Regions from separate parts of the Lentibacillus juripiscarius genome, predicted to be linked through region 1. Evidence: predicted binding sites of a transcription regulator. Region 1 holds the regulator's gene; the other holds the start of a gene.
The links. Region 1 encodes Rex, which represses fermentation and respiration genes when NADH is low (regulators of the CRP and FNR family bind a similar motif). Its sites were predicted from a motif close to TTGTGAAATATTTCACAA; they were not measured.

Region 1 (5,120 bases):
TGCTCCAGTAATCGTTTTTAACAGGGTTGTTTTTCCGACGCCGTTCGGACCGGTTAAGGCAATTCGTTCGCCGCGGCTGGCATGTACAGTGATATTTTGAAAGATGGCTTCATCGCCATATTGAAATGCCAGTTCGTCAATTTTCAGGACGTCGTTTCCGCTTGCACGGTTAATCCGGAATGAAAAGGAAGCTGATTTCTCGTCACCTTTTGGCTTTTCTATACGTTCCATTTTGGCCAGCTGTTTCCGCCGGCTTTGTGCGCGTTTTGTGGTGGACGCACGAACGATATTTTTTTGGATGAAATCTTCCATCTTCTTTATTTCTGATTGTTGCTTTTCATATTCTTTCATTTCCTGCTCATAATCGATAGCCCGCTGTTTCAAGTAATGACTGTAATTCCCGTTGTATTTCTTTGACCTGTTCCGTGAAATTTCATATACAATCGATGAGGTCTTATCCAGAAAGTACCGGTCGTGTGAAACGATGGCGATTGCACCTGGGTAGCTAGCTAAAAACTGTTCGAGCCAAGTCATTGTGGCAATGTCCAAATGGTTGGTCGGTTCGTCCAATATTAATAGATCAGGCTTTTTTAACAGCAGTTTTCCGAGTGCAAGGCGTGACTTCTGGCCACCGCTCAGTTTATTGACAAGGGTGTCAAATGGGATGTTATGGAAATTTAGACCTGTCAGAACGGATTTGATGCTTGCTTCGTATTCATATCCGCCATTTTCGGCGAATAGCTGCTGTTTTTTGTCGTAATCGTTCAGCAGCTGTTCATACGTTGCATCAGTTAGCGAGGCTGCCTGTTTCATTTTTTGTTCAAGTTCTCTCAATTCCTGTTGTTGCATTAGCAAATCATCAAAAACGTCCAGCATTTCATCCCATATGGTTTTGTCTGATTCCAGGCTGCTGTGCTGAGTCAGGTAGCCGATGGACGCATTTTTTGGTTTGAACAGATCTCCTTCATCATACGAAAGTTCTCCGGCCATAATCTTTAAGAGTGTTGATTTCCCGGCGCCATTTCTGCCGACAATGGCGATTCGGTCATTTGTTTGTATCTCCAGTTTTATATTCGCCAAAATTTCATCAGCTCCAAATGACTTGGATACGTCATTCAGCTGCATCACTATCATGTTAGTTCACCTCATCCTTCTTAAGTGTATCGTATCATGAATGAATAGGAAAATGATATTGTGAAACGCATCACGACTTCTTTATGCTTTTCTGATAGAATAGGTACTGAACCATAAACAAAAATGGAGTGGAGTATATGTCTGATTTCACGCACTTTAATGAGCAGGGAAGGGCAAGGATGGTGGATATTAGTGATAAAAAGGAAACTGAACGCACTGCCACTGCCGTTTCCAGCATTCAATTGACAGAAGAAATATATGAAAAGATAAATGCCGGTACGATGAAAAAGGGAGATGTACTGGCGGTCGCCCAGGTTGCGGGTATTATGGCTGCAAAGAACACATCTGACTGGATACCAATGTGTCATCCATTGCAGTTGAAGGGAACCGATATTACGTTTGACTGGAACATTGCTGATGGCAGTTATGAACTAATGATTACTGCCTCGGTCAAAACGAAAGGTTCAACTGGGGTGGAAATGGAAGCATTAACAGCGGCCTCCGCAACAGCACTGACGGTATATGATATGTGTAAAGCCCTTGATAAAGGAATGGTTATAGGCCAGACATACCTGGTGACCAAAACCGGCGGCAAATCAGGGGAGTACCACCGCGATGTCAAGGAGGACTGAGAGTGGATCAAAATAAAATACCACAGGCGACTGCCAAACGGCTGCCGCTTTACTACCGGTTTTTGAACAGCCTGAATCATCAGGGGAAAAAGCGTGTATCGTCCAAAGAGCTGAGTGATGCCGTGAAAGTCGACTCGGCAACCATCCGGAGGGATTTTTCCTATTTTGGCGCACTGGGAAAAAAAGGGTATGGCTACAATGTGGAATATTTGCTCGGTTTTTTCCGGAAAACATTGGACCAGGATGAACTGACGGAAGTAGCCCTGATTGGTGTCGGGAATCTTGGTACAGCCTTTTTGCATTACAACTTTTTGAAAAACAACAATACAAAAATTGTCATGGCGTTTGACGCGGATCCGGAAAAGCCGGGGACCGATATTGACGGTATTCCGATTTACCACATTGATGACCTTGAGGAGAAAATGGGGGATGTCCGGGTAGCCATTTTAACCGTGCCATCCGGCGAAGCGCAAGGCATCACGAATCGGCTGGCAGATTATGGCATAGAGGGTATACTGAACTTCACACCCGCACGAATAACTGTACCTTCGGGGGTTCGCGTGCACCATATAGACTTGGCGATTGAACTGCAGGCGCTCGTTTATTTTTTGAAACATTATCCGTTAGATGGCTAATACGTCCTCAGGAGGAAAAATGATGCGTAAAATTGATCCGAAATGGCTTGTCGTCATGTCCGTTTTATTCGGTACGTTTACCGTTATATTAAACAACAGCATGCTGAATCCAACATTGCCGACATTCATGGATTTGTTTGAGGCTGATGCTGTGCAGGTGAGCTGGCTTTTGACCATTTTCATGGTGTCGATGGGGATGACGATGCCGCTGACAGGATACTTGGGTGACCGGTTTGGCAAGAAGCGCATATACATAATCGGCTTGGTTATTTTTACGGCTGGGTCAGTGATGGGGGCTTTGTCCGTTAGTTTGCCGATGATTATTATGTCACGGTTCGTCCAAGGAACTGCCGGCGGTTTGATGATGCCGATAGCGATGGCGCTTATTTTTAATGCTTTTCCAAAAGGGGAACGAGGAACGGCTGTCGGTATATACGGTATTGCAGCGATGGTTGCACCGGCTATCGGTCCAACAGTCGGCGGGGTTGTCATTGAATACTTCGAATGGCCGTTTTTGTTTTTGTTTAATTTGCCATTTGCAATTACTGGCATCTTCTTCTGCATCCGGTACTTAAAACCAACAGAGAAAAATCCGGACTTAAAATTTGATCTGCCGGGATTCCTGCTTATCACAGCAGGAGTGGGTTCCATTCTTTATGCACTTGGACGCGGCTCCACACTGGAATTGATGCTGTCGCCAATAAGCCTCGGATGCATCGCTACCGGGGTTATTCTGATTATTATCTTTGTCCGGTATGAGCTGAAGCAGGAACAGCCTCTGCTTAATTTGTCGATATTCAAAATTCCTACTTATTCGGTCTCGATTGCGATGACAGCGACAGCGTCTATTGGTTTGTTCTCCGGTATATTTTTGCTGCCATTGCTTATCCAGGAAGTGTATGGTTTGAGCGAAGTGCAGACCGGGCTCTTGTTTTTGCCATCCGCATTAATGAGCGGCGTCTTTATGACAATGGGCGGCCGGCTGCTCGATAAAAAAGGCCCTAAATATGTTGTACCTGTTGGGCTCTTACTGCTTGGCGGATTCACACTGGCCCTTGGCTTCAACACGATGTCAACGTCATTCTGGTTCATATTAATTATGCATTGTTTACGGGGGGCAGGTCTCGGGATGTGCAACATGCCGGCAACAACAGCTGGCATGAATGCAATTCCGGATCAACAGGTGGCGCAGGGATCAGCCATGAATAACGTGATTCGGCAAATCTTTTCATCGTTTGGGATTGTTTTCTTCTCCATATATTATGAAGTGCGGCGGGCTCAGCTGTTTGCAACTGCTATGGAAACGGACCAGGCAACATTGCAGACGCTGAACGAAGCGTTTATGATTGCCGGCGTGTTTATTCTTCTAATGATACCGGTGTCGTTTGTTATGAAAGGAACAGAGGAATTAAAAAGAAGCAGTGCATCCGCTTAGCACTACTTCTTTTTCTTTTGGTTTTTTATTTTGAAGTGGATGATCAGCATCCGGATACCGACACCAACGTCTAGTGTTGCTACAAGCGCCAGTATGATCGTCGGGAAATTCCAGACGGATCCTTCTGTAATTTGTACGGCAATGCTGATAAACATTGCCCCTACAAGGAAATAGATGATTGCCATCGTTTTTGGTGTCATTTTCATCATTGTTTTTACCCCTTGCAATAGTGTGGTAACGCCATGCCGTTAATGGCAGATTTATAATGATAGTAACTGCCAGACCGCATTAAAACGGTAAGAGAGCGGTCTGCATCTGTTCCAATTGCTCCTGTATTTTTTCCGGTCCCAGTAATAGCACGAGAGCGGAAATGGAATTCAATGCCATATGAACGAGGATTGGCACAATAATGCGTTTGGTCTTCACATATAGAAAGGCAAACACAAATCCCATCGAGGCATATACGAGTGTATGCTCCGGTTCCCCATGAATGATGCTGAAAATAAGGGCAGACAGTGCCGCGGCAATGAAAAAGTTCATCCGCTTGTACAGTTCCCCAAAGATAATCTTCCGGAAAATAATTTCTTCCAGAACCGGTGCTATGACTGAGGTGATGACAATGAAAATGGGTGCTGAACGAGTAATATCCATGATCTTCTGGGTGTTCTCAGAAGTTGGGTTTATACCTAAAAGACCTGTTTCAATAGACGATGCGATTAAATTAGATATATAAGCCATAACCAGGCCTGCTACTGCCCATAGAATAACCTGTCCGAGTGTGGCTTGATTATTGCCCCGAAATACATTTTGCTGCATATCCGGCCGCATCAGCCATAATACAACAACAAGTCCGGCTATGAAACTGAACACCGACCAGTAAACAGATGCATCATACAATCCTAGTGGTGTCAGCACATATAAAAGTGGTGCAAACACATAACCGGAAAATTGCATGATAATGTACGTTATAATCACATACCAATACCTTCGCGCCAAGATAGAACGACTCCTTCATACGTTTGTTTCTATAGTCTATGCAACAGAAGAAACGTTTCAGCATAAAAACTTCATAAATATTTTATCATACTTTGTTCATACCTTATAATGGAACGGTCAACGATGATAATCATTAGAAAGACTGCAAAACGACTGTTAAAATTTAAAGGGACAAAGCTTGCATTTTTTAAATGAATTATATATTATAATAATTGGAATTAGCACTCACCATACAAGAGTGCTAATAAAAATTGAAAAGGAATTAAGGAGGTTGTCGGCATGATTAAA
Region 2 (5,120 bases), on a different contig from region 1:
GACAAACTCATCCCCGTTATACACACCATCCTGATTCATTGGCATCCATTCCCCAAAAAGAAGCGGGAGCTGTATGGTGACAGGTTCCTCCCTATGCATTTTTACCATCTGATCATCAACAGTAATAATCGCATTATAGCCGGAGCTTTCCTGGATAACCGGCAGATGACGGAACAGCTCATTTCGCCCGACGAACATTGCCAGGTTCTCTTTCTTTTCCGTTGATAAATCATCAATTCCGTCAACACGGCATCCTTCTTCCAATAAGCGGTTAACGATATGGAACCCAATCCAGTGGAAACAGTTCTCTACAGCGTACATCGATCCGCTCCTCTCCTTTCTATTATATTTCCTTTTATTTTCACTATCATTTTGATAAACTATATAAGGAAAGTCTTAAAAAATCGAGGTGGATGGAACATGCGTTTCTTTTGGTCCTTTTTCTGGGCAATTCTCATTAGCTGTGTTATTTCATATGTATTGGCAAGCATGGCCGGTAATTCGTTCAGTATGACAAGCGCATTTATGCTTGCAATCATCATTACCCTTGGTGTGTATATAATGGGTGAAGGCGTATTGAAAGATGAAGCGGAACAATAAAGGATGCACGGCACTGCTCATATTCGCGCCCCTTAAGTGGGAGATATAGCAGCACCGCTTGGTCCACGTTTTCCGGTTTTGGCTGGACACAGCAGCTTATGAATAAACCCTTGCCCTCAAGGTCGTGATGGCAAGGGTTTTGTCTATGATGGTAGCTGATTGGAAACGAAGCATTCATGTCAAGGGGGGGTTTCCGTTTCGCATATCAGCGGTTTAATACCACGGCAGCACACTCAGTGCCGTCAATGCGGCTAATGGCAGAATCATCCGTCTGAATCTTCTAGGTCTGTTACCATATCCATAGCCGGGGGTACCGTAGCCATAGCCGTAACCTCCGTAACCATAACCAGGGTTACCGTAGCCATATCCATAGCCGAAACCGCCAAACCCATGTGGGCGCCAATTATTGTCAAATCCCGATTCTTGGCCTAAAGGTACCGCCATATAAACGTATTCATCATCCAAACCAGTGATGATCCCATCAACCTGTGTTCCATCATTCACTTCCACTAGCACATAAGAGTGCATATGGTTCTTGCACAGTTCATACATATGTTGTTGATTATAATGCATATTCTCAGCCTCCTCACCAACTAGGCTATTCACATGCCCAGTGGTTGGTGACTTATTTTGGGAGAAATAATGTATAAAAACAGGGGGAAATACCATGGAAGCAATCAACGAATTCTGGCTTTTAATAAAATATGTTGTTCTCGGTCTGCTACAAGGTTTTACCGAGCCAATTCCCATTTCATCGAGCGGACATTTGGTCATTGTCAGGGAGCTTTTTAACGTTTCGATTGAAGGTCTCTCGTTCGAAATCATGGTCAATTTCGGTTCGTTAATCGCGGTGCTGGTTATTTACCGCAAAGATATTTACCGGCTCGTAGAAAACACAATACGCTACATTACAACAAGGGCACACGATGCGAAAAGTGATTTTCAATTTGTTTTTTACCTGGTGATTGCGACCATTCCAACTGGGATAATTGGATTATTGTTCGAGGATTATATAGAGGACAAGCTTAGTTATGTCTCCGTTGTCGGCGTGACCCTCTTGATTACCGGTGCAGCATTATGGATTATCCGGAATCTGCGGGGCCGGAAAAGTGACGGCGGCATTACTGTCCGGGACGCTATTATTGTCGGATTGGCCCAGTCGGTTGCCCTTGTACCGGGAATCAGCCGGTCCGGTGCGACAATTGTTGCGGCAATGCTTGTTGGCATGAAGACGGAGACTGCCCTTAGGTTCTCCTTCCTGCTGTATATTCCGGTCAGCCTGGGTATTACTGTACTGTCGGCTGGTGATCTGATTGGTGGCCAAAGTGATTTCAGTGTTGTGGCCATCCCGGCGATTCTGGCATTTGCTGCTTCCATTATAGCAACCTATTATTCCTTGCGCTGGTTCATGAACATTATGGCCAAGGGCAATCTTAAATATTTTGCCTACTATTGTTTCGCGGTCGGACTGCTTGTAATTCTATTCTTGTAGAAGGTCCTGCGAAAAGGTCAGGTTTAGAAAACAGTCTGTTTTACTGGACGGGCGTTCGGGTATGGTGTCCATGGAGGGATTCGCATGGCATCCATCGATGACGAAAAAAATTATCTTGATATCCAGATCGGCACGTATGAAGTATCATTTAACAAAAAATACCGTTTTCTTACCTTGCTGAACGATATCGTACTGGGTATTTTCTTTTTGGTCGGCAGTGCGTTTTTTCTATGGGAGCCATTAAAAACTGCGGGCATTATTTTGTTCATTATCGGCAGTGCCCAGCTTCTCGCCCGCCCCATCATTAAAATCATCCATGCATTTTATTTTAGCCGGATACGAAAATCTGGCCGTGAAGAAAGCTAATAAACGCAATTCTAAGGTGTGAAAAACTTCCAACTGGCAATCAGTTGGAAGTTTTTTGTTTTCGTTCACGTTTATGCTGCTCGCGCCAAGCTTTGGGAATATATACACAGTACGGTTCGCTTTCCATGTAGTCCCCTGTTACATTATAGGCACGTGACCGGGAACCGCCGCAGACATGGCGGAACTCACAAACACCGCATTTGCCTTTGTATTTGTCCGGATTCCGGAGATTCTGGAACACCTCCGATTCCCGATAAATATCTGGGAGCGGTATTTGGCGCACATTCCCGCCTTTGATTGGTAGCAAGCCGCTCGGATACACATCGCCTGTATGGGAAATGAACACGAAACCATTGCCGTCATTGACCCCTTTAGGCGCACGGCCCAGTCCATCAATCTGTCCGGTTTTTCCATTCATTAATGCATCCTCATAGCGGATCGCGTCATCGGTATTTTGATTTTCGCGCATTTTCCCCTGAATAACGACTCGGCGGTAATGCTGGGCAGCAGTTGTTTTGATATCGAACGGTACACGTTTGGAGAGTTTGTACAGCCAGCGCAGCACTTTTTCATGTTCAGCAGGGGATATCATGTCACTTTCTTTTCCTCGTCCAGTCGGAACAAGGAAAAACACGCTCCACATAACACAATCCAGATCCTCGACCATTTTGGCCATCTCATCCAGATAATCTACATTGTAACGGGAAATAACCGTGTTAATCTGCAGCGGCATTTCCAACTCGTGCAAGTATTTGATTGCATTCATCGTCAAATCGAATGAACCCGATGTACCTCGGAAATGATCATGTACATCAGCACAATGCCCATCAATCGAAAAGGCCCACCGCGACAGTCCGACATCTTTTGCCTTCTGCATCGCATCCTTGGTCACATTCGGTGTGGCCGATGGTGTCATGGATACCCGCACACCTTTCTGAACGGTGTATTCCGCAATGTCAAACACATCCGGGCGCATTAGCGGATCACCACCGGTAAATACAAGCATCGGATTATCCATTTCATAAATATCATCGATCAATTCTTTGCCCTCGTCAAAAGTTAATTCCAGTGGATGCCGATGGTACTGTGCTTCCGCCCTGCAGTGCAGGCATTTCAATTCACAAGCCCGCGTCAGCTCCCAGATGACGATAAACGGATTTTCATTGTAGTCCCGTGGAAACATGCTATCCCTCCTGAAAATGTTGCTGGAGTCAGTGTATACGCTTTTCCTGACTTTTGTTGTGATTTAGTTCACTTGCCTTTCATGAAAAGACACACACCCGGGCTAAAAAATGTACTGCCTGGCATGCCTGTAAACAATAGTTGCCCCCGGATGCCCACTGTCCGGAGGCATGGTGCCGATTTATTTTTTACCGATGGCGATGCACCACGTTGGCGGGCCTTGCTTCAGGTATTCCCAAGTGAATGTACCTTCCCGTTCAATCATCAGTTGATAGTGAAGCGGTTTCGGATCATGGTCGTTCGACAGTTCCATAAACTCGCCGGACTTCAGTCCATCAAACACTTCAAAAATTCTCGGGTGCCTGTTGCGCGGGTCAATCTCTGGGGCGTGTATTTTCGCTGTGAATTGTAGTTCCTCCATCATGAATCCCTCCAAATTGTTATTGACACCCCCTATCATATAAGCTGCCAAATACAAATGAAGTGATTGGCGGCATCACTTGCATATGATATTTATCACTTAATTGTAGAAAAACTTGACGTTACAAAAATTTCACATTTAAAACAAGAACCTGCGTTTAACGTGTGATACGATAAAACAGACTTGAACTATAGCCGACATGATATACTATTTAATGAAGATACTGCTTACTGAAAGGAGTGGGCGCATTGAATACCGATGCCATACAAACTCTGCTGCAGAAAGTCCCGTTATTTAAGGACTTGACTGATTATGAAATAGAACCAATCGTTGAGCTGGCCAAACACCGCATGTACCGCCACGGCACCCATATTTTCATGCAGGGTGACCCTTTGACTAACGTTTATTTCATTCATCAGGGAAAGGTAAAAATTTATAAAACCGACTTTCATGGCAAGGAACAGATTGTCAATGTGCTGCAGCCTGGTGATATGTTTCCGCATCAGGGCTTTTTCAGGAAGGATAACTGCCCGGCACACGCTGAAGTGCTGGAAGATGCAATTTTGATTTATATTCCGATTACTTCCTTTGAAAACTTTCTGATCACCCACCCGGAGATCTGCATTAAGCTGTTCCGTGTGCTTGGCGACATTATCGTTGATCTGCAGGGCCGGCTGGAAGAGAAAATCCTTCATAACACCTATGAACAAATCATCATGCTACTATTACGGCTATCCAAAGGCTATGGAAAAGAAACGAAGGATGGCCTGATTAAGCTGACAACCCAATTCACCAACAGAGACCTTGCGAATATGATCGGTTCGAGCCGTGAAACCGTCAGCCGCACCTTGACTCAGCTGAAAAAACAGGAACTGGTCACAGCTGATAAACATGGGGCAATCGTGCTTGATACTGATGCACTTGAAGATGAATTATTTTAAGTAAAGGATCATCCCGCGGGGTGGTCTCTTTTTTTTAGATGCAAAACATACATTAGTCGCTAAAAAGGTCTCGAGAGCCCTCCTCGAGACCAAAAGTCGCCCCGAAAATCGCTAAAAA

Region 2: ACFSUO_RS02455 (TIGR04053 family radical SAM/SPASM domain-containing protein) is a predicted target of Rex. The motif match lies at 3,698-3,715, and genes of this name have one in related genera.

What each region holds. Positions count from the first base shown of each region.
Region 1 is NZ_JBHUNA010000007.1:155,553-160,672, reverse strand. It holds gene ACFSUO_RS04825 (ABC-F family ATP-binding cassette domain-containing protein) at 1-1,134, opposite strand, end outside; gene moaC (cyclic pyranopterin monophosphate synthase MoaC) at 1,272-1,766, shown strand; gene ACFSUO_RS04815 (redox-sensing transcriptional repressor Rex) at 1,769-2,401, shown strand; gene ACFSUO_RS04810 (MDR family MFS transporter) at 2,424-3,836, shown strand; gene ACFSUO_RS04805 (DUF4305 domain-containing protein) at 3,839-4,045, opposite strand; gene ACFSUO_RS04800 (CPBP family intramembrane glutamic endopeptidase) at 4,125-4,832, opposite strand; gene groES (co-chaperone GroES) at 5,112-5,120, shown strand, end outside.
Region 2 is NZ_JBHUNA010000003.1:248,258-253,377, forward strand. It holds gene ACFSUO_RS02430 (hypothetical protein) at 1-321, opposite strand, end outside; gene ACFSUO_RS02435 (DUF2929 family protein) at 421-600, shown strand; gene ACFSUO_RS02440 (hypothetical protein) at 814-1,173, opposite strand; gene ACFSUO_RS02445 (undecaprenyl-diphosphate phosphatase) at 1,277-2,092, shown strand; gene ACFSUO_RS02450 (YrhK family protein) at 2,177-2,458, shown strand; gene ACFSUO_RS02455 (TIGR04053 family radical SAM/SPASM domain-containing protein) at 2,499-3,641, opposite strand; gene ACFSUO_RS02460 (DUF2249 domain-containing protein) at 3,822-4,061, opposite strand; gene ACFSUO_RS02465 (Crp/Fnr family transcriptional regulator) at 4,310-5,002, shown strand.